Pigmentiphaga sp. H8: one gene and its partner. The protein of the gene in region 2 interacts with the protein of the main gene of each other region in a pairwise test. Links are inferred from orthologs where the notes say so. Each region holds a gene or a part of one and is shown on either strand. Other genes may lie near its edges. The genes, in order: EGT29_RS23350 and ftsB.

Region 1 (15,569 bases), 2.6 Mb from region 2 along the record:
GTCCGGAGGCGACCAGCTCGACCACCTCGGGCGAGTTGTAGGTCAGCAGGGAAACGCTCACGTCGGGATGCTCGCGGCTGAATGCCGCGACGACGCCTTGCAGGAAGCCCGTGGTCAGCGACGGCATGGCCACGATGCGCAGCTGCCCGTGGCGCTTGGAGCGGATGCGTTCGGCGGCCAAGGCGATCTTTTCCAGCCCCAGGAACAGCCGGTCGACCTCGGCCAGCAGCGAGTGGGCTTCGGGGGAAGGCACCAGTCCACCGCGCTTGCGGGTGAACAGTTCGAATCCCACCTGCTCCTCGAACTCCTTGATCAGCTTGCTGACGGCGGACTGCGTCACGAACAGCACGTCGGCGGCCGACGTCATGCTTCGAGTGACCATGACGGCCTGGAAGGCTTCGATGTGGCGCACGGAGAACATGGACGAAGCTCCGGAATGATCGGCCCGCGGGAGGCATGCCGGCGGAATACTACCCCACCACCAATGAAAAGACCGGCAAGCGCCGGTCTTTTCTCGTCACGTTGCGGGACGCCGCGTCAGGCGAGCCGGCCGTGGCACTGCTTGTACTTCTTGCCGCTGCCGCAGGGGCAGGGATCGTTGCGTCCGACCTTGGGCAGCACGTTGCGCATCGGTTCCTGTCCGGACCCCGCGGCCGCATTGGCGGCGGCCAGGGCCTCGTCGTAGTCGGAGTGGTGGTACTGCACGTTCTGCACGTGCGGCAGGGCGGCGTCCTGCTCGACCTGTTCCACCTGCTCGGCCGACTGCACGCGCACGGTCATCAGCACCTTGACGACGTCGTTGCGGATGCGGTCCAGCATGTTGGAGAACAGCTCGAAGGCTTCGCGCTTGTATTCCTGCTTGGGATTCTTCTGGGCGTAGCCGCGCAGGTGGATGCCCTGGCGCAGGTGGTCCAGCATGGCCAGGTGCTCGCGCCAGTGCGTGTCGATGGACTGCAGCAGGATGGAGCGTTCGAACTGGCCCCACATCTCGGTGCCCACCAGGGTCACCTTGGCATCGTAGGCGTCGGCCGAGGCCTTGAGCACGCGCTCGAGCAGGTCGTCGTCGGTCAGGTTGGGTTCGGCTTCCACCATCTCGGCCAGCGGCAGCTCGACCTGCCATTCCAGCTCCAGCGCCTTCTGCAGGCCCGGCACGTCCCATTGTTCCTCGACCGAGTCTTCGGGCACGTAGCCGCGGAAGGTCTCGGTGAAGGTGGCCACGCGCAGGTTGGCGACCACGTCGGCGATGGAGGGGGCTTCCAGGACTTCGTTGCGCTGGGTGTAGATGACCTTGCGCTGGTCGTTGGCGACGTCGTCGTACTCCAGCAATTGCTTGCGGATGTCGAAGTTGCGGGCCTCGACCTTGCGCTGGGCCGACTCGATGGAGCGGGTGACCATGCCGGCCTCGATGGGCTCGCCCTCGGGCAGCTTGAGGCGCTCCATGATGGCGCGCACGCGGTCGCCGGCGAAGATGCGCATCAGCGAATCTTCCAGCGACAGGTAGAAGCGCGACGAACCCGGATCGCCCTGGCGGCCGGCGCGGCCGCGCAGCTGGTTGTCGATGCGGCGCGATTCGTGGCGCTCGGTGCCGATGATGCGCAGGCCGCCGGCGGCCTTGACCTGCTCGTTCAGCGGCTTCCATTCGTCGCGCACGCGGGCGATGCGGATGTCTTTCTCGGTCTCGGACAGCGCGTCGTCGGCGCGGATCAGGTCCACCTGCTTGTCGACGCTGCCGCCCAGCACGATATCGGTGCCGCGGCCCGCCATGTTGGTGGCGATGGTGATGTGGCCGGGCTTGCCGGCCTCGGCCACGATCTCGGCTTCGCGCGCGTGCTGCTTGGCGTTGAGCACCTCGTGCTTCAGGCCGGCCTTCACCAGCATGGCCGACAGCAGCTCGGAATTCTCGATGCTGGTGGTACCCACCAGCACCGGCTGGCCGCGCTTCTGGCAATCGCGGATGTCTTCCAGGATGGCGTTGTACTTTTCCTGGTCGGTCTTGAAGACCTGGTCGTTCTGGTCGGCGCGGATCATGGGCCGGTTGGTCGGCATGATCACGGTCTCGAGGCGGTAGATTTCCTGGAACTCGTAGGCCTCGGTATCGGCCGTGCCGGTCATGCCAGCCAGCTTCTCGTACATCCGGAAGTAGTTCTGGAAGGTGATCGAGGCCAGGGTCTGGTTCTCGTTCTGGATCTTCACGCCTTCCTTGGCCTCGACCGCCTGGTGCAGGCCGTCGGACCAGCGGCGGCCCACCATCAGGCGGCCGGTGAATTCGTCGACGATGACCACTTCGTTGTTCTGCACGACGTAGTGCTGGTCGCGGAAGAACAGGTTGTGCGCCCGCAGCGCCGCCATCAGGTGGTGCATCAGGCTGATGTGGCGCGGCTCGTACAGCGACTCGCCCTCGGGCAGCAGGCCCTGGCGCTCCAGGATCTGCTCGGCCTTCTCGTGGCCGGCTTCCGACAGGTAGACCTGATGGCTTTTCTCGTCCACCCAGAAGTCGCCCTCGGGCTCGGGCTCGTTGGACTTGGGCTCGGACGCCATCCGGGTCAGCAGCGGCGGCACCGCGTTCATCCGGATGTACATCTCGGTATGGTCTTCGGCCTGGCCCGAGATGATCAGCGGCGTGCGCGCCTCGTCGATCAGGATGGAGTCGACCTCGTCGACCACCGCGTAGAACAGCGCGCGCTGGCGGCGGTCCTCCACGCGGTATTCCATGTTGTCGCGCAGGTAGTCGAAGCCGAATTCGTTGTTGGTGCCGTAGGTGATGTCGGCCCGGTAGGCCTCGATCTTTTCCTCGTTGGGCTGCTGCGAGACCACCACGCCCACCGACAGGCCCAGGAACTTGTACAGGCGGCCCATCCAGGCCGCATCCCGCTGCGCCAGGTAATCGTTGACCGTCACCACGTGCACGCCCTTGCCGGCGATGGCGTTCAGGTAGGTCGGCAGCGTCGCCACCAGGGTCTTGCCCTCGCCCGTGCGCATTTCGGCGATGCGGCCGCTGTGCAGCACGATCCCGCCCAGCAGCTGGACGTCGAAGTGGCGCATGCCCAGCACCCGCTTGCCGCCCTCGCGCACGACGGCGAAGGCCTCGGGCAGAAGGTCGTCCAGCGACTCGCCGTTCTGGTAGCGTTGCTTGAACTCTTGCGTGCGGGCCGTGAGTTGCTCGTCGCTGAGTGCGGCGGTCTGGGACTCCAGCGTGTTGATCCGAGCGACCAACTTGCCGTACTGCTTCAGCAGCCGGTCATTGCGGCTGCCGAAAATTTTCTTGAGCAGAGAGGAAACCATGCGCGATATTTGCAAGCAACCGGGGCCGGGCCGTGGCCTAGCATCCCAGCCGGGATAGGGGATAAGCCAGCCAGTTTAGCACCGTGGGAGGACGTTGAATCGCGCGCGCCGTCCGCATGGACATCCCCGCCCGGCCGCCGCCCCGGAGGCTGGCCCGGCCCGGAGACGGCGCCCGCCCCTGGCCGGGACCGGTCCGGGTCAATCCCGGGTGAGCCTGGCCTCCTTGACGATGCGGGCCATCAGTTGCCTGTCCTGGACGAACAGTTTGCCAAACTCATCGACGTTCATGGCATCCGGCGCCACGCCCTGGGTGGCCAGGCGCTCCTTGATGACCGGCATCTCCAGCACCTTCGCCACCGCGGCGTTGATGCGCTGGACCACCGGCGCGGGCGTGCCGGCGGGCGCCAGCAGGCCGAACCACGACTCGAACACGTAGGAAGGCAGGCCGGCCTGGGCGATGGGCGGCACGCTGGGCAGCAGGGGCGAAGGCTGGCGCGAGGTCACGCCGATGATGCGCAGCCTGGCATCCTGCAGGTAGGCGCCGACGCCGGCATTGGGCACGATCACCGCCTGCGCCCGCCCGCCGGCCACGTCGTTGGCCGCTTCCTGGGTGGATTTGTAGGGGATGTGCAGCATGTCCAGCCCGGCCGTGCTCAGGAAATAGGCCATGGCCAGATGGGTGGAGCTGCCGATGCCGGCCGAGCCGTAGTTCAGCTCGCCCGGGCGCTTCTTGGCATAGGCAATGAATTCGGCCACGTTCCTGGCCGGCAGCGCGCTGCTGATCATCAGCACGTAGCTCTGGGTGCCGATATTGGCCACCGGCGTGAAATCCTTGACCGGGTCATAGTGCGGCTTGGCGCCCAGCGCGGCCGTGACGAAGTGGCTGGACGCGGCCATGAGCAGCGTGCGACCGTCCGGATCGGCCCGCCCGACGTTGGACGTCCCGATGGCGCCGCCCGCGCCAGGCCGGCTTTCGATGATGATGGTCTGGCCCAGCTGCTGGCCCAGTTCCTGGTAGAACGTGCGCGCCAGCAGTTCCCGGGCTCCGCCCGCCGCGAACGGCACGACGATGCGGGTGACCTGGCCGCCCACCTGGGCCTGCGCGGGAAGCGTGGGAACGGCGGCCGCCACGCAGGCGGCCAGGATTGCGAACCATTTCATGTTGTCTCCTGGGAATGAAGGCGGCGGTCCCCGCCGCCGCGATAGTCTTTACGGACCGGCCCCATGGCCGGCGCCGGTCACAGCACGCGGGTCACGTCGTCGAACAGCTCGTCGACGGCATAGCGGCGCGGAATCAGTTTCTGGTCGTAGGCGTAGTGGATGATCAGTTCCAGCGCATGGCGGTTGGGCTCCACGCCGAACGGCGTCAGATCCGGCCCGCCGGCGTCCCGCCGGGCCGCGGCCTTGCTTTCCTGCAGCAGCCGGTAGACCTCGCGGACCACCTCCGGACGCGTCTCGCACAGCGCCCGGTCCACGGCCACCATATGGTTGATGGGCACCATGGCGTGCCGGGCACCCCACGCGGCGGCGGCCGCATGGGGATCGGGCAGCACCGGCGCCAGGCGCGGATCGTCGGGCAGGTCCGTGCCGATGATGGCCGCGTCCAGTTCTCCCGCCAGCAGCATCTCCACCATGTTCCGGCCCTCGGCCCGCGTCACCCCGGGCGGATCGGCAAATTCGGCCAGGTGCCCGTCCTCGAACGTCACCCAGCGTATTCCGTTCAGGTCCACCCCATAGTCGTCGGCCAGGATGCCCCGCACCCAGGCCACCGTGGTCTGGGCGTAGGCCCGGATCCCGATGCGTTTGCCGGCCAGCTCCGCCACCCGCAGGCGGCCACGCTCGATGTTGTGGACCAGGCAGTGATGCTGGTAGCGGCCCGCCCCCACCACGGCCGGCATCAGCACCAGGGGCTTGCCGTAGGCCTTGGCCTGCAGGAAGGTCACCAGCGCCAGTTCCGCCACGTCGAAGGCGCCCTCGCGCACCACGCGCTTGAACGCCCGGTTGGCGGTCTTGACCGGATCGAACTCGAAACCGACGGACGCCGATGCGATCTCGCCCCGCTTCAGGGCCAGCGTGTTCGGATAATCACCCAGCAGGGTGCGCAGCGTCGTCGAACCCATCACGCCCCCCTTGCCGAGGCGGCGTCCAGCGCGGGATACAGAGCCCGGGCCGTGCGATGGAAGATCCATTCCCGTTCTTCGCCGGACAGCGAGGCGGTGGCCTCCAGGGCCTCGCCCAGCAGGCTGGCCAGGCTGCCCGCCGATGCCGGGAAATTCGATCCCCAGGCGATGCGGCGGACGCCGAACACGTCGATCGCGCGCCGCAGGAAGCTGGCCTGCGTGGCCGCCCCTTCGCGGGCCTCCCGGACGTTGTGGGTGGTGAACTTGAAGAACAGGTTGGGATGGTCCGCCAGCGCGAACAGGCTGGCCGCCGCCGCATAGGGTGGGCCGTCGTCCAGCCGGGGCCGGGCGAAGTGGTCCAGCAGCACCCGCACGCGCGGGAAGCGCCGCAGGATATTCTCCAGTTGCGGCAGGCCATCGGCCCGCAGCTGCACGCACACGGGGATATCCAGTTCCTGCGCCTGCTCCCAGGCGGGAAAGCCCAGCGGGTCGTCCAGCCGCGCGGCGTGGTCGGCCGCGGTGTGGCCGGCGATGAACACGCGCATGCCCTGCAGCCCGCGGCCGTGCCAATAGGCGATGCGCTCGGCGGCGCCGGGCTCGGCCAGGCCGATCGAATAGACGCCGATGAAACGGTCCGGCCGGGCGGCGACGGAATCCGCGACATAGCTGCTGTCGTGGCCATAGCAGGTGGAAGCCTGCACCAGCGCGACCTGCGCGATGCCTGCCTCGTCCATGGCCGCCAGCATGGCCTCGCGCGTGACCGGCCGCTCGCGCGACCAGTCCGACTGCCGGCCGGACAGCGGCGCCAGCGGATAGGCCTGCTGGTCCGAGGCGATGACGTGGGTATGAAGATCGATGATCGATGTCGGCTTGGGATGGGACACGGGGACTCCTGATCGAAGGCGCCCATCATGCCCGCATCAACATAAGCAAACCACTTAATAATCCGGCGATTATCATAAGCATTCACTTATGAAATTCCGGAGAGATCCGCCATGGCGAGACTCGACTGGTACATCCGCGCCAACCTCAAGCCGCGCCACCTCCAATTGCTGGTGGCGCTGGACGAGCTGCGCAACCTGGGCAAGGTCGCCGCCAGCCTCAACATCACCCAGCCGGCGGTGTCACTGGCGCTGTCCGAGCTGGAGAAAGGCCTGGGCTTCAAGCTGTTCGACCGCACGGCCCGGGGGGTGCAACCCAACGTCTACGGCGAATGCCTGATCCGCCAGGCCCGCGTGATGCTCAACACCCTGGCCCAGACCCGCGACGAGTTGCGCGCGCTGCTGTCCGGCGCATCCGGCCGGGCCGCGCTGGGCGCCATGCCCGCGATGACTTCGGCGCTGGTGCCCCAGGCCCTGGCCGCCCTCAAGCGGGTTTCGCCCACGACCACGGTGCACGTGCAGGAAGGCTCGATGAACACGCTGCTGCCGCAGTTGCGGCGCGGCGACCTGGACGTCCTGGTGGGCCGCCTGTCCAGTTGGCCGTCGGCGGACTTCGAGGAAGCTCCGCTGTTCGAGGGGTCGAGCATGGTCGTCGTGGGCCGCCAGCATCCACTGGCCGGGGCGTCGTCCCTGCACTGGCGCGACCTGGCCCCCTATCCCTGGATTCTGCCGCCGGTCGCGTCCCTGCCCCGGGAACCGCTGGAGGCCGTGTTCCAGGAACACGACATCGCCATGCCCAGCGACTACATCGAAACCCTGTCGGTGCCGGTCATCGCGACCTACCTCCAGTCCACCCAGGCCGTCGGCCTGCTGTCCCGCGTCGCGGCGCGGCACTACAGCGATCTCGGCATGCTGGCCATCCTGCCGCTGGAACTCCCCGGCCTGTTGCGCCCCATCGGCCTGACCTGGAGCAAGCAGCGCGCGCTGTCCCCCGCCAGCGAACGCCTGATGCGCTGCCTGCGGGAGGTCTCGGCCGATTATGGTCCCCCCCCTACGCCCTTCGGGCGCCCCCCAGGGGGCGATGCGGGTGGACCGGAAGGGAAGCCCACCCCCACGCCCTTCGGGCGCCCCCCTCAAGGGGGCGATGCGGGTGGACCGGCAAAGCCGGATCCACCGCATCCTGGGTCTAGTACCGTTATCTTGGGGGGAGGCACGGTTGCTATCGCTGGCTGCCAGCGGTAGCAACCGTGCGACCTGCCAAGAGGCTGGTACCAGCCGGAAACCGCGGATCTGGCTTTGCCAGTCCGCCGGTTTCGATCCCTGGGCCCGGCGCCGGGCCGCCCCAAGGCGGGCCCAGGCCTCCTCGGGGGGCCGCCGCGTAGCGGCTGGGGGCTCACCATCCAGGGCGCGCGTCAGCGCGTAGGGGGGCCTCTCTCTAGTCCAGCGGTCCGGGGGCTGGCAGGGTGACGACCTTGGAGAACGGTTCGACGGGCTGTTTGCCGGGGCCGTGGGTCAGGAAGTTGTTGGGGTTGACGGCGACGCCGCCCAGCCGCACCTCGAAATGCAGGTGGGAGCCGGTGGAGCGGCCGGTGCTGCCGACGGCGGCGATGCGCTGGCCGCGCTTGACCAGGTCGCCCGGCTTGACCAGCAGCTTCGACGCATGGGCATAGCGGGTGACCAGGTCATTGCCGTGGTCGATGTCTATCATGTAGCCGTAGCCGGAATGGAATTCGGCCACCTGCACGACGCCGCCCGCCGCCGCCACGATGGAAGTGCCCGACGGCGCGGAGAAATCCACCCCTTCGTGCAGGGAGCGCGTACCGGTGAAGGGATCGACCCGCCAGCCGAACGAGGAACCGTTGTACCCCTGCGTGACGGGCATGACGGTGGGCGTCATGGCCTTGCGCACCGACAGGGTCGTCAATTGCGCGTCCAGGACGCTGAGATAGTCGGAGCGCTCGGCCAGTTGGGCTTCGAGATGATCGAGTTCGGAGCTGACGTCCTGGGGCGACATGGGCTGCGGCGACACCAGCAGCCCGCCGCGGCCCGGCACGCCCTTGGCGGAAAACGCCGGGGACACCCCCGCCAGGCCGGCGACGCGCTCGCCCAGCGCATCGAGCTGCATCAGCTTGGCCTGCATTTCACCCACGCGCTTGGCGAGCAGGTTGATGTTCTCGCGCAGCACCGCCTGCTGGCGGGCTTCTTCGCGGCTGCGCTCGGACAGGCCGGAATCGCTCCAGGGCCAGGCGATGCCGGACGCGGCGTAATTCAACAGTACGGCCCCGAGAATCAGGGCGGCACCGATTGCGGCGATCATCCCCGCGGCGAAACGGGGGGTTATGGTCAGCGTCCTCGCCTCGGACAGGCGCGGATGCACTATGATGATCTGCACGGAACGTGCCTCCTGGCGTGAGAGACGCGCCTTGCTCGGCGCCCCGTATCCTCTTGAATGTTCCCGAGACTCCAGGGAGTTCGTGATCGAAACTTTTCGTACCCGGCCCGCCGCGCCCTTCCGGAAGCGGCGCAAGCCGCAGACCCAGGCAGATCCCGCGCAGTACACCGCCACGCTGGCGTGCCTGGGACGTGACGGCAAGGGTGCCAGCCTGCTGGGCACCGCCCGCCGCCTGCTGGACCTGCAACGCCAGGTCTGCGCCGCCCTGCCCGCGCCCCTGGGCCCAGCCTGCCACGTGCTGCGCTTCGAGGATGGCCAATTGACGCTGGGCGTACCGGCCGCGGCCCATTCGGCCAAACTGCGCCAGCTGGCGCCCCGGCTGGTGGCGGCCTTGGAAAAGCAAGGGTGGCAGGTTAACGGAATCGCCGTCCGCGTTCAAGCAACGCTTACCCGCCTGGAAGAGACCGAATTGTCCCGCCCGGCCCCGCGGGCCCCGACTCGCCAGGCCACCGAGCTGGGCACCCAGACCCTGGCCGAACTGAAAAAGAGGTTACCCCCCCCTACGCGCTGACGCGCGCCCCCCAGGGGGCGATGCGGGTGGACCGGCAAAGCCGGATCCACCGCATCCTGGGTCTAGTACCGCTGTCTTGGGGCGTAGCATTGTTGCTATCGCTGGCTGCCAGCGGTAGCACCGGTGATTCAGTTCAAGGTGGTTTCCCTAGACCCAGGAAACCGCGGATCTGGCTTTGCCAGTCCGCCGGTTTCGCCCCCTGGGGGGCGCCCGTAAGGGCGTAGGGGGGGTCACACGGTCACCCAGTCTTCGCGGAAGGCTTGGGGGGCGACCGACTTCGATTCGAAGGTGGCCAGTTCCCAGGCGTGGCGGCGCTCCAGCAGGGCGCGCACGAGCTGGTTGTTCATGCCGTGGCCCGACTTGTGGGCCACGTAGCGGGCGATCAGGGGCTTGCCCACCAGGTACAGGTCGCCGATGGCGTCCAGGATCTTGTGCTTGACGAACTCGTCGTCGTAGCGGAGCCCATCGCTGTTCAGGACGCGGAATTCGTCCATCACAATGGCATTGTCCAGGCTGCCGCCGCGCGCCAGGCCCGCGGCGCGGAGGTTTTCCACGTCCTGCATGAAACCGAAGGTGCGGGCGCGCGCGATTTCCTTGATGTAGGAATGCTTGGCGAAGTCGATTTCGGCGAAATTCGACGTGGCATCGATGGCCGGATGGTGGAAGTCGATGGAGAAGGCCAGCGAGAAGCCGTCATAGGGTTCGAGCCGAGCCCATTTGGCGGAGGCGCCTTCGCCCTCGCGCACTTCGACCGGCTCCAGCACCCGGATGAATTCCTTGGCCGCGTTCTGTTCCTCGATGCCCGCCGATTGCAGCAGGAACACGAAGGTACCCGCGCTGCCGTCCATGATGGGCACTTCCTCGGCCGTCAGGTCCACGTGCAGATTGTCGATGCCCAGGCCCGCGCAGGCGGACATCAGGTGTTCGACGGTGGAGACCCGCACGTCCCCCTGCTGCAGCACCGACGCCATGCGCGTGTCGCCGACGGCCATCGCGGAAGCGGGCAGGTCGACGGGTTCGGGCAGGTCGATGCGGTGGAAGACGATGCCGGTATTGGGCGCCGCCGGACGCAGCGTGATCTCGACGCGCCGCCCGGAATGCAGACCGACTCCGGTGGTTCGAGTGACGCTTTTTATTGTGCGCTGGCAAAGCATGGCGGCTAGGAATCCGGGTTAATACTATATTGTAACGTTTCCGTGTTAGAGCGGGTCGGACGCCACAGGTTCCGATACGGCCGCGCACACCGTGCCGCGGCCGTGCCGGAAACGGAATTACAGCTGCTTGAGCAAGGTTTCCGCGTCGCTGATTTCGTACTTGCCGGGCGCCTCGACGTTCAGCACCTTGACGGCGCCGTCGTCCAGCAGCATGGAATAGCGCTGCGAACGCACGCCCATGCCACGCTCGGTCAGGTCGAACTCCAGGCCCAGCGCCTTGGTCCACTTGGCCGAACCGTCGGCCAGCATGCGGACCTTGCCCTGGCTGCCCTGGTCCTTGGCCCAGGCACCCATCACGAACGCGTCGTTGGTGGCCACGCACCAGATCTCGTCCACGCCCTTGGCCTTCAGGGCGTCATGGTTCTGCAGGTAGCTGGGCACGTGCTTGGCCGAGCAGGTGGGCGTGAAGGCGCCCGGCACGGCAAACACGGCAATCTTCTTGCCCTTGACCAGATCCGCGACCTGGAACGCGTTGGGGCCGAGCGAGCAGCCCTCGGTCTCCACGGCGATGAACTCGGTCAGGGTACCGTCGGGGACGCGATCGCCTACTTTGATGGTCATGGAAGACTCCTTGTATGGAAGGGAAAAACACCGGATGGGCAGTATAGGCCCGCGCCGCCGCCCTCCCAAGCAAAGCAACAAATAAAAATACCCCCCCTACGCGCTACGCGCGCCCCCCAGGGGGCGAAACCGGCGGACTGGCTAAGCCAGATCCGCGGTTTCCTGGGGGAACGCGTCAGCGCGCAGAGGGGGTCTATCGGCCTGTCAGTCCGCCTGCTTGCGCAGGAACGCCGGGATGTCCAGGTGCTCCATGCCCGAGCTTTCCAGCGCCTGCACGCGCATCGACGCATCCCGCGGGTTGCGGAAGACCGTGGGCGTGTCGTAGTCGTGGTAGTTGGTGCCACCCGCCTGGGCGTTGTAGGCCGGGACGTTGTCCGTGCCCGTGCGCAGTTGCTGCATGGTGTTCTGCACCAGCTGCGGCTTGGCCTTGGTGCGGCCCAGGCCGGTCGCCACGACGGTGACGCGCAGGTCTTCGCCCATCGCATCGTCGTACGACACGCCGAAGATCACGGTGGCGTCTTCCGCGGCGTAGCTGCGGATGGTGTCCATGATCTCGCGGGTCTCGCGCATCTTCAGCGAACGGCTGGCGGTGATGTTGACCAGCACGCCGCGGGCGCCGTTCAGGTCGATGCCTTCCAGCAGCGGGCACGCGATGGCCTGCTCGGACGCCACGCGGGCGCGGTCCACGCCGCTGGCGATGCCGGTGCCCATCATGGCCTTGCCCTGCTCGCTCATGATGGTCTTGACGTCTTCGAAGTCGACGTTGACGTTGCCGTCCACGTTGATGATCTCGGCGATGCCGGCGCAGGCGTTGTGCAGGATGTCGTCGGCGGACTTGAAGCAGTCTTCCTGCGTGGCGTCTTCGCCCAGCAGTTCGTACAGGTTCTCGTTCAGCACGACGATCAGCGAATGCACGTGCTCCGTCAGGGCGTCGATGCCTTCCTCGGCCATGCGCATGCGCTTGCTGCCTTCGAAGTTGAAGGGCTTGGTCACCACGGCCACCGTCAGGATGCCGAGTTCCTTGGCGACCTCGGCCACCACCGGGCCGGCACCGGTACCGGTGCCGCCGCCCATGCCGGCGGTGATGAACACCATGTTGGCGCCCTGCAGCGCGTCGCGGATTTCTTCGCGGGCGGTCTCGGCGGCGGCGCGGCCCTGCTCGGGCTTGGCGCCGGCGCCCAGGCCGCTGCGGCCCAGGCGGATCTGCACCGGCGCGTTGGTATGCGACAGCGCCTGCATGTCGGTGTTGGCGCAGATGAACTCCACGCCCTGCACGCCGCGACGGATCATGTGAGCAACGGCGTTGCCGCCGGCGCCGCCCACACCCACCACCTTGATGACCGTTCCACGGGTATCGGTGTCTAGCATTTCGAATTTCATAATGACCTCCGGGGGTTCTGGCGGATAAGTGGCGGCTGGGAAATGTGAAATGTGAAATGTGATCGGGCCGGAATCGACCATCTGACTGACCCCGCCTTGGGATCGCGCTTCACGTTTCACCTTCCCCGGTCACGCACCTCCTCGACTCAAATAAAAAAACTGGTTTGAACGGACTGCTGGATACTCTGGACCTGCAACTGCACGGACTCAAAGAACGGGCACTGCTTCATCGGACTGCGAAGGACTGCACGATTCGGGCAACGTATGCGACGGGGGATCGCTTCAAAAATTCCCCAGGAACCACTCTTTCATACGAGAGAAAACCTGTGTGACATTTCCGGTCTGCTGCGCCACCTTGCGGCCGCGCACGCGCTGCAGCCGGGCCTCGGCCAAAAGGCCCATCACGGTCGAGAAGCGCGGGCTGCGGACCACGTCCGCCAGGCTGCCGGTGTATTCGGGCACGCCCAGGCGCACGGGCTTCAGGAAGATGTCCTCGGCCAGTTCCACCACGCCGGGCATCTGCGAGGTGCCGCCGGTCAGCACGATGCCCGACGACAGCAGCTCGTCGTAGCCCGACTCGCGGATCACCTGCTGCACGAAGGTGAACAGTTCCTCGACCCGCGGCTCGATCACGGCGCCCAGCGCCTGGCGCGACAACTGGCGCGGCCCGCGGTCGCCCAGCCCGGGCACCTCGATGCGTTCGTCGGGGCTGGCCAGCACCTGCTTGGCCACGCCGTAGCGCAGCTTGATCTCTTCGGCATCGGGCGTGGGCGTGCGCAGCGCCGCGGCGACGTCGCCGGTGATCTGGTCGCCGGCAATCGGAATGACCGCGGTGTGGCGGATCGCGCCGCCGGTGAAAATGGCGATGTCGGTCGTGCCGCCGCCGATGTCCACCAGGGCCACGCCCAGTTCCTTTTCGTCGGGCGTCAGGCAGGCCAGGCTCGAGGCCAGCGGCTGCAGGATCAGGTCCTGCACTTCCAGGCCGCAGCGGCGCACGCACTTGACGATGTTCTGGGCCGCGCTGACCGCGCCGGTCACGATGTGCACCCGCACTTCCAGGCGTATCCCGCTCATGCCGATGGGCTCGCGGATGTCTTCCTGGCCGTCGACGATGAACTCCTGCGTCAGCACGTGCAGCACCTGCTGATCGGTCGGGATGTTGATGGCCTTGGCGGTCTCGATGACGCGCGCCACGTCGGTGGCGGTGACTTCCTTGTCCTTGATCGCCACCATGCCGCTGGAATTGAAGCTGCGGATGTGGCTGCCGGCGATACCCGTGAAGACGTCCCGGATCTTGCAGTCGGCCATGAGCTCGGCCTCCTCCAGCGCGCGCTGGATGGAGTTGACCGTGGTCTCGATGTTGACGACCACGCCCTTGCGCATGCCGCGCGACTCATGCTGCCCGAGACCGAGCACTTCGAAGCGCCCTTCAGGCAGCATCTCGGCCACGACCGCCACCACCTTGCTGGTGCCGATGTCGAGGGCAACGATCAGATCCTTGGTTTCACGAGTCATGGTCTTTTCTGGTTAGGTTGCATGGTTGATGCAGGTTTCCTTGGATTCGGTTTGGCGCTGGCCGGCGGCCGGGCGGTGGTGACCGCGAAGCCGTTCGGATAGCGCAGGTCCGCATGTTCCAGCTTGCCGATGCGCGACTCGATCACCGGAATCGCCTGCACGAAGCGCTGCACGCGGGATTCCAGCGATGCGGTGTCCGTGCCGGGCGCGGTGGTCGGCTCGCGTCCCAGGTCGATGATCGCGCCGTTGGACAGCTCCACCTGCCAGGCGTAGCGGGGCGTCAGCACCACCCGCAGCGGATCGAGCTTGACCGGCGCGAACCAGCGCGTCAGTTCGGCGTAGCGCTGCGCCACCAGCTTCTCCGAGCCCTCCGGGCCGCCGAAGATCGGCAGTTGGCGGTCGTCCTCGGCCTCGCCCAGATTGGCGGTGAACGATTCGCCGTAGGTGTTGAGCAAGCGGTTCTCGTTCCACAGCCCCAGCGGCTGGTGCTCCTGTATGGTCACGACCAGCGAATTGGGCCATTGCCTGCGCAGCGAGGCCTGCCGCACCCAGGGCACCGTCTCGAACACCTGGCGCATCTGCTCCAGGTTGGCGGTAAAGAAGTTGCCCGTCAGCCGGCCGGCGATGGCCGGATGCACGCTGGCCGGCGTCACATGCTGGAGCGTGCCGTCCTCGGCCTCGATCCAGATCGTCTGCAACGCGAATACCGGTCGCTGCGCCAGCCACAGCAGCGCGCACGCCGTCAGCACCAGCGCCGCGGCGAGGTACAGGGTATTGGCGATGAGGTTCAGGGTACGGGAGTCGTTCCACACAGAGTGTCCGATTCAATCTCTTACGAAGACCGGCCTGAAACCTTGCAGCGGGCGTCCTTCAGGATCTCCACGCACAGGGTTTCATAGTTCATGCCGTCGGCGGCGGCCGCCATCGGCACCAGGGAATGGCCGGTCATGCCGGGCGAAGTATTGACCTCCAGCAGATAGGGTTGGTTGTCGGCGTCCAGCATCACGTCCACCCGCCCCCAGCCTTCGCAGCCCAGGACGCGATACGCGGCCTCGCTGATTTCCTGGACGCGCTGGGTGACCGCGGGCGGCAACTGCGCGGGGCACAGGTAGCGGGTGTCGTCGGTGAAATACTTGTGTTCGTAGTCGTAGTTGCCTTCGGGCGCCACGATCTCGACCACCGGCAGGGCCCGCGCCGAGGCGCCGGTTCCCAGCACGGCCACGGTCAGCTCGCGGCCCTGGATGAAGGCTTCGGCCAGGACGTGCTCGTCGTACTCGGCCGCCAGGTCGTAGGCCGCGCGCATGCCGGCCAGGTCCGTGACCTTGGTCACGCCTATGGTGGATCCCTCGTGCGGTGGCTTGACGATCAGCGGCAGGCCCAGGCGCGCGGCCACCGCGGCCAGGTCGGACTGGCGGTCCAGGGTCTCGAAGCGCGGCGTGGGCAGCCCTTCGTGGACCCAGATGCGCTTGGTCATGGTCTTGTCCATGGCCAGCGCGGAGGCCAGCGGCCCGCTGCCGGTATAGGGGACACGCAGCAGTTCCAGCGCGCCCTGGATCGTGCCGTCCTCGCCATAGCGTCCATGCAGGGCGATGAAGACGCGGTCGAAGCGTTCCTCGGCCAGCTCGGCCAGCGAGCGCACGCCGGTGTCGAACA
Region 2 (7,301 bases):
GCGCAGCCCCTCGACCAGCACCGCATCGTCGGGATCGACGCGCAGGCCCACGATGTGGACCGTTTCCCCGGCCCAGGTGACCGAGATCTCCACCCCCGGGACGAAGCGCATGCCCAGTTCCCGCGAAGCCGCCGCGGCCTCGTGCAGGCCGCCGACCTCGTCGTGATCGGTCAGCGCCAGTACGTCGACGCCATTGCGGCGCGCCCGCGCCGCCAGCTCGGCGGGCGGCAGCATGCCGTCCGACACCTGGGAATGGCAGTGCAGATCGACGTTCAGGGCGGATTCCATGTTCACATTGTAGGACGGCCACTCGGCACCGTCGCCGCCCGCGCCAGGAAATCTGCTACGAGTTGCGCCACCTCGGCCGGACGATCCTGATGCAGCATGTGGCCGGCATCGGCGACCGTCACCCGTTGCAGGCAAGCAACGCCAGCCAGCCTGTCCTCGTAGCCCGGCTCCGCCCATGCCCGGGCGCGGACGGCGCTGTCAGCGGCTTCCACCCACAGCACCGGCGCCGTGATCGCACGCCAGCAGGCCAGCACCTCTTCCAACCGATAAAGGACACGATTGACGATCTTGTGGACGGGATCGGCACGCAGCCGCCACCGCTCCCCTTCGGGACAGCCGTTCTCGCGGGCCAGGAACAGCGCCTTCGCGGCATCCAGTCTGGGATTGTCCCGCATCAGGCGCTGCGCATAGGCCTCGGGACTGTCGTAGTCCCCCAGCCGCGCGCCGGCCACGATCTGATCCATCCACTGCCGCAGCCGGCCCGGCGCCGCGTCGGCCGGCTGCGCCGACAGCCCCATCCCTTCCAGGTTGGCCACCGCCGCCACTCGTTCGGGGCGCACGCCGGCGTACAGCATGGCCATGTTGCCGCCCATGCTGTGCCCCAACAGCCGGACGGGAGAAGAAGGCGACAAATGACGGCAGAAAGCGTCCAGATCACCCAGGTATTCGCCGACCTCGTAGCAATCGCCGCCTCCCCACTGCGTCCTGCCGAAGCCGCGCCAGTCAGGCGCCACGACATGGAAATCGCCCGCCAAGCGGTCCGCCACGAACTGGAACGAGGCCGACGAATCCATCCAGCCGTGGAGCGCCAGCAGCAACGGCGCGCTGCTGTCGCCCCAATGACGAAAATGGTGACGCAAACCCCGAACATCCAGATACTCCGATCGCGGGGCTACAAGCGGCTCGTACATGATCATTTATCGACAATTAGGGGAAATTGGAGGAAAACCCGCGAAAAGACGGGGCTCGTGAGGCGTTTGGCCTGGCACCGCGGGCACCAAAGCCATTGCGGTTATCGGTCAGGTCAGTAATGATTGCTATATAACGCAGCAAACCCCGTCCGCCGACCTGGCCGGACCAGATCCTGAATCCAGCGGAGGGTTATGGAAGACCAGTACCAGGCACTCTACACCACGTTCCGTTGGTGGGTCCCGCAACGCCTGAACATCGCCGATGTCTGCTGCCGCCGCTGGACCGTCACCAGCGCCGATGCCCGCCGCATCGCGATCTACGCCGAAGATGCCGAAGGACGGCGCGAAGTCTGGACCTACGGCCGCCTGCACGAATACGCCAACCGCTTCTCCAATGGCCTGCGCCGCATGGGCGTGCAGCGCGGCGACCGCGTCGCCATCGCCCTGCCCCAGCGCCCCGAAGCCGTCGTCGCCCATATCGCCGTCTACCAGATGGGCGCCATTACCGTCCCGCTGTCGGTCGCGCTGAACGCCCAGACCTACGAACAGCGGCTGCGCGACAGCGAAGCCCGGATCGCCATCGTCGACGGCGCCGCGGCGGCGGCCCTGCTGCCAGCCACCGAGCACTGTCCCCTGCTGCGCCAGACGGTCGGCATCGACCTGGACGACGAGCGGGTCCTTTCCTGGCGCACGCTGCTCGCCCGCCAGGAAAGTGCCTTCGACATGCACCCCACCTCGGCCTCCGACCCCGCGCTGCTGCTCTATACGGCGGGCGCGGGCAGCGTGCCCAAGGGCGTGGTCCTGCCCCACGCCACCCTGATCGGCAACCTGCCCGGCTTCGTGGCCGCCCAGAACTGGTTCCCCCAGCCCGCCGACGTCCTGTGGACGGCCTCCGAATGGGGCAGCCCCCACGGCCTGTTCGGCGCGCTGCTACCGGGCCTGTATTTCGGCCAGCCGGTAGTGGGCATGCGCCAGCCGCCCGATCCCGACGCCACGTTCGCCCTGCTGGAACGCTACCGCGTCACCAACATCGCGCTGACCACCCGCGACCTGCGCCGGCTGCTCAAGGCCGTGCCCCGCCCCGCCGAGCGCCACCGGCTGGCCCTGCGCGCCATCACCGCCACCGACACCTCGCTGGGCGCGGCGCTGTTCGAACAATGCAAGGCGGCACTGGGGGTCGAACCCAACGAGACCTTCAGCCAGGTCGAGATCGGCACCGTCATCGGCCAGAGCGGCCAGAAATGGCCCGCCCGGGCGGGCAGCCTGGGCAGGCCCTACCCCGGCCACCAGATCGCCATCGTCGATGCCCTGGGCCGGCCGGTCGCCACCGGCGAACATGGCGAGATCGCCGTCAACCGCTACGACATCCATGGCCATCCCGATCCCTCCTTCTTCGCCGGCTACTGGCGGGGCGAGGAAACCGGGCGGCCGGTCAGCGGGACCTGGCATCGCACGGGCGATCTCGCCCGGCAGGATGCCGACGGCTACCTCTGGTACGTGGGCCGCCTGGACGAAATGTTCCAGTTGGGCAGCCGCCTGGTGGCGCCCGGCCCCATCGAGGACTGCCTGACCCAGCACCCCGAGGTGGTCGAGGCGGTGGTCGTGCCGACGCCGGACGGCAGCGGCATCAAGGCCTACGTCGTCGCCCTGGCCGTGCCGGAACAGGACAAGGCCGGACGCGAGGCGGCCCTGCGGGAAGCCCTGCTGTCGCACGCCTGCGCGCAGCTCGGCCAGGACGGCGCGCCCAAGGAGATCGAATTCGTCGAGGCCCTGCCGCTCACTCCCTCGGGCAAGATCCGGCGCCAGGCGCTCAGGCAGATCGAGGACGATCGCGGCCGGAAATGGCCGACAGCTCCAGCGAGCGCAACTCCGCTTCCGTGAAGCCCGCCGCCCGGCGGGCGGGCATATTGAACGGACCGAACTGGCCCGGCGCGTCGTAGCGCCGGGCCAGCACCGCGTAGTGGTCCACGGGATCGACGCCCTCGCGCTCGCACAGATACCGGTACCAGCGGTTGCCGATGGCCACGTGGCCGATCTCGTCGCGCAGGATGATGTCCAGGATGCCGGCCGCCGCCGCGTCTCCCGCTCCGGCCAGCTTGGCCCGTATCGCAGGACTGACGTCCAGCCCGCGGGCCTCCAGCGTACGCGGCACCAGCGCCATCCGGGCCAGCGGATCGAGCCGGGTCCGCTCGGCCATTTGCCACAGCCCGTCGTGGGCGGGGAAATCGCCGTAGGCATGGCCCAGGATGCGCAGATGCTCGGCCAACAGCGAAAAATGCAGGGCTTCCTCGCCGGCGACCTTCAGCCAGTCCAGGTAGTAGTCCTGGGGCATGCCGGCGAAGCGCCAGACCGCGTCCAGCGCCAGGTTGATCGCGTTGAACTCGATATGGGCCAGCGCGTGCAGCAGCGCCGCCCGCGCCTCGACCGAGGCCACGCCCCGCCCCGGCACATCGCGCGGCGACACCAGCGGCGGCCGGGCCGGCCGGCCCGGCACTCCCGCGGGCTCTTGCAAGACGCGGCCGGCGTCCACATATATAGACGTGGCCGCCAGTTCGCGGGTACCGGCGGCCTTCCCGGCCGGGTCATCCAGGACCAGCAGCGCGCAGGCGGCCTGCCGCAGTTCCAGTTCAGCAGTCATGGGGTGCATTGTAGAATGGCCGGTCAAGGCGACCACTGCAGCCGCCCATTTTTTCCGAGGAAGCCTTCTTGTCCGACCAACTCAAGAAATACCTGTTCGAGGACCAGACGGTCCGGGCCGAAGTCGTGTCCATCCGCGAGACCTGGAAGGAAATCCAGGCGCGGCACGACTATCCGTCCGCCGTCCAGAAGCTGCTCGGCGAACTCGTCGCGGCCAGTGCGCTGCTGGCCGCCAACATCAAGTTCAACGGCACCGTGGTGCTGCAATTGCAGGGCGATGGCCCGATCGGCCTGATCGTGGTGGAATGCCACGCCGATCTGGGCATGCGGGCGACCGTCAAGCTGCGCGAAGGCCATGCCGTGCCCGACGACGGCACCTTCCAAAGCCTGCTGAACCCCAACGGCGGCGGCCGCTTCTCGGTGGTACTGGATCCGCAGGAGCGCCTGCCCGGCCAGCAGCCCTATCAGGGCATCGTCGCCCTGCAGGGCGAATCGGTGGCCCAGGCGCTGGAGCACTACATGCTGGCTTCCGAACAGCTGCAGACGCGCATCTGGCTGGCCGCCGACACCGGCTGCGCCGCCGGCGTGCTGCTGCAACAATTGCCCCGCCAGGGCGGCAAGGCGGCCGCCGAACCCGCGCCGGCCTCGGTCGCGGACGACACCTGGGAACGCGCCCAGATCCTGGCCGAGACCATCAAGTCCGAGGAACTGCTCACGCTGACGCCCGACGCGCTGGTCCGGCGCCTGTACTGGCAGGAAACCCTGCGGACCTTCGAACCGGCCGCCGTGTCGTACCGCTGCACCTGCTCGCGCGAAAAGGTGGCCGATGTGCTGCTGCGCCTGGGCAGGGAAGAAATCGACGACATCCTGGCCGAACAGGGACGCGTCCAGATCAATTGCGACTACTGCGTGAAAAGCTTCGAGTTCGACCCGGTCGATTGCGCGGAGTTGTTCGCGAACGCGTCGGCCAAGGTTCGGCACCAGAGCGAAGCGCGGCATTAAGGAACCAGCGCCTCCTCATTGGCTGGCGGCCGTGGTTCCCACAATCGACGCATCGCCCGCGTGCGGGCACGCTGGAGGGCTCTTCCAGCCACTCTCCGTCCATGCGCTCTCTTCTTCGCCAGCGCGGTGCCGCCATGGCCGAATTCACGGTCATCGCCCTTCCTTTGCTATGGGCGGGCCTGGGCGCCTTCGAAACGGGCCGCTGGCTGCTGATGCGCCAGGCCGTCGGCTACGCCCTGTTCGAGGCCGCTCGCGCCGGAACCGCGGCGCGAGCCGATCCGGCGGCCACCGCCCAAGCCTTCGAACGCGCGCTGTCTCCCGCCCTGGGCGTCCGCGCCACGCCGAACCCGGACGAGCAGTTGTCCGCGGTGCGGGCGCGCATGGCAAGCTGGGCCCGCACCCACGGCCTGCGCATGGCGCGGCTCGAGCAACTCAGCCCGACTCCCGCCAGCTTCCAGGACTTCGCGGTCGGCCGCTCGGCGGGACCACGCGAACTCGACTACGACTACCAGCGCCTGCACCACGACACGGTCTACCTTTCACGCTACCGCGGCGGTATCGGTCCACGCTCGGGCCAGACCTTGTTCGACGCCAATACACTGGTGCTGCGGCTGACCTATCTGCACGCCCCCTATCTGCCAGGCATGCGCGCCCTGCTGCGGTCGTTGGCGAGCGCATCGGAAAGCGATGACTACGTGAAACAGGCTCGCGCGGCGGGCCTGCTGGTGATACGCCGCGAAATCGCCATGCCGATGCAGTCGGCGGCGCGCGAGCATGGCAGGAACCGGGATCTGCTCGGTCCCTAGGCCCGGCGTCAGCGCGAGCGGGGAGCGGCCGCCGGCCGGGAGGCCGGCTGAGCCGCGCTGGCCGGCACGGTGCCGGCCGGCGGGGTGTCGACGATCTGCACGAAGGCCTCGTTCTGGCGCAGCATGCCGAGTTCGTAGCGGGCCCGCTCCTCGATGGCGTCGGTCCCGCTCTTCAAGTCGCGTACTTCGGCATCCAGCGCGACGTTGCGCGTGCGCAGCTCGTCATTGCTATGCCGCTGGGCATCGAGCTGGCGCTCGAGTTCCCAGGTGCGCAGCCAACCGCCCTTACCCAGCCAGAGCGGATACTGGATCATCACCAGCAGCAAGGCGATTATCAGCGTGAGCAGGCGCATGGAGGCTCTTCCGTGGACCGCGCCGCACGGGCGGCGCGGCCGCGCGCATCAGCGCAGGTTGTAGAAAGCCTCGCGGCCGGGATAGTGGGCGACGTCACCCAGGTCTTCCTCGATCCGCAGCAGCTGGTTGTACTTGGCCATGCGGTCCGAGCGCGACATCGACCCCGTCTTGATCTGCAGCGCGTTGGTGGCCACGGCGATGTCGGCGATGGTCGTGTCCTCGGTCTCGCCCGAACGGTGCGACACCACGGCCGTGTAGCCGGCGCGCTTGGCCATCTCGATCGCCGCGAAGGTTTCCGTCAGCGTGCCGATCTGGTTGATCTTGATCAGGATCGAGTTGGCGATGTTCTGCTCGATGCCACGCTTCAGGATGCTGGTGTTGGTGACGAACAGATCGTCGCCCACCAATTGCACCTTCTTGCCCAGCTGCTCGGTCAGGTACTTCCAGCCGTCCCAATCGTTCTCGGCCATGCCGTCCTCGATCGAGATGATCGGATACTTGTCGCACCAGGTGGCCAGCATGTGGGTCAGTTCCTGCGCGCTCAGGGTCACGCCCTCGCCTTCCAGGCGGTACTTGCCGTCGCGGAAGAATTCCGAGCTGGCGCAGTCCAGGCCCAGGGCGATCTGGCTGCCGGGCTCGTAGCCGGCCTTCTCGATGGCCTGCAGCACGAGCTGGATGGCCGCCTCGTGGTTCTCGACGTTGGGGGCGAAGCCGCCTTCGTCGCCCACGGCGGTGGACATGCCCTTGTCATGAATCAGTTTCTTCAGCGCGTGGAAGACTTCGGCGCCCATGCGCAGCGATTCGCGGAAGCTGCTGGCCCCCACCGGCAGGATCATGAATTCCTGCATGTCGAGGTTGTTGTTGGCGTGCGCGCCGCCGTTGATGACGTTCATCATCGGGACGGGCATGCTCATCGCGCCGCTGCCGCCGAAATAGCGGTACAGGGGCAGGCTGCATTCCTCGGCGGCGGCCTTGGCCACGGCCATGCTGACGGCCAGCATGGCGTTGGCGCCCAGGCGCTCCTTGTTCTCGGTGCCGTCCAGTTCGATCAGGGTACGGTCCAGGAAGGCCTGTTCCTGCGCATCCAGGCCCATCAGCGCTTCGGCGATCTCGGTATTGACGTTCTCGACGGCCTTGAGCACGCCCTTGCCCAGGTAGCGCGACTTGTCGCCGTCGCGCAGCTCGATGGCTTCGCGCGCGCCGGTGGACGCGCCCGAGGGCACGGCGGCGCGGCCCATCGCGCCCGATTCCAGCAGCACGTCGCACTCGACGGTGGGATTGCCGCGGGAATCAATGATCTCGC

The links.
Region 1: the proteins of ftsB (region 2) and EGT29_RS23350 interact in binary tests that used the Escherichia coli proteins (3 or more experiments, as listed by UniProt). The link is inferred for Pigmentiphaga sp. H8 from one-to-one orthologs.

Annotation. Positions count from the first base shown.
Region 1 is NZ_CP033966.1:4,950,305-4,965,873, forward strand. The notes cover bases 12,821-15,549. They hold EGT29_RS23350 (cell division protein FtsQ/DivIB), read right to left. Parts: upstream 14,729-15,549; coding sequence 13,913-14,728; downstream 12,821-13,912. Other genes in these bases: ftsA (cell division protein FtsA), read right to left, coding at 12,821-13,916; EGT29_RS23355 (D-alanine--D-alanine ligase), read right to left, coding at 14,749-15,549. In the rest of the region: EGT29_RS23290 (LysR substrate-binding domain-containing protein), read right to left, coding at 1-421; preprotein translocase subunit SecA, read right to left, coding at 538-3,282; EGT29_RS23300 (tripartite tricarboxylate transporter substrate-binding protein), read right to left, coding at 3,481-4,443; EGT29_RS23305 (hypothetical protein), read right to left, coding at 4,521-5,402; EGT29_RS23310 (amidohydrolase), read right to left, coding at 5,402-6,286; EGT29_RS23315 (LysR substrate-binding domain-containing protein), read left to right, coding at 6,398-7,525; EGT29_RS23320 (M23 family metallopeptidase), read right to left, coding at 7,719-8,675; EGT29_RS23325 (DciA family protein), read left to right, coding at 8,758-9,246; lpxC (UDP-3-O-acyl-N-acetylglucosamine deacetylase), read right to left, coding at 9,477-10,400; EGT29_RS23335 (peroxiredoxin), read right to left, coding at 10,518-11,021; cell division protein FtsZ, read right to left, coding at 11,226-12,404; more of ftsA, read right to left, coding at 12,684-12,820; more of EGT29_RS23355, read right to left, coding at 15,550-15,569. UniProt on the Escherichia coli protein: Essential cell division protein. May link together the upstream cell division proteins, which are predominantly cytoplasmic, with the downstream cell division proteins, which are predominantly periplasmic. May control correct divisome assembly.
Region 2 is NZ_CP033966.1:2,344,355-2,351,655, reverse strand. What follows is about bases 4,326-7,301. They hold ftsB (cell division protein FtsB), read right to left. Parts: upstream 5,998-7,301; coding sequence 5,653-5,997; downstream 4,326-5,652. Other genes in these bases: eno (phosphopyruvate hydratase), read right to left, coding at 6,046-7,301; EGT29_RS11195 (hypothetical protein), read left to right, coding at 4,973-5,644; hslO (Hsp33 family molecular chaperone HslO), read left to right, coding at 4,326-4,838. Also shown: EGT29_RS11220 (3',5'-nucleoside bisphosphate phosphatase), read right to left, coding at 1-288; EGT29_RS11215 (alpha/beta fold hydrolase), read right to left, coding at 291-1,148; EGT29_RS11210 (acyl-CoA synthetase), read left to right, coding at 1,392-3,080; EGT29_RS11205 (ferritin-like domain-containing protein), read right to left, coding at 3,010-3,837; more of hslO, read left to right, coding at 3,906-4,325. UniProt on the Escherichia coli protein: Essential cell division protein. May link together the upstream cell division proteins, which are predominantly cytoplasmic, with the downstream cell division proteins, which are predominantly periplasmic.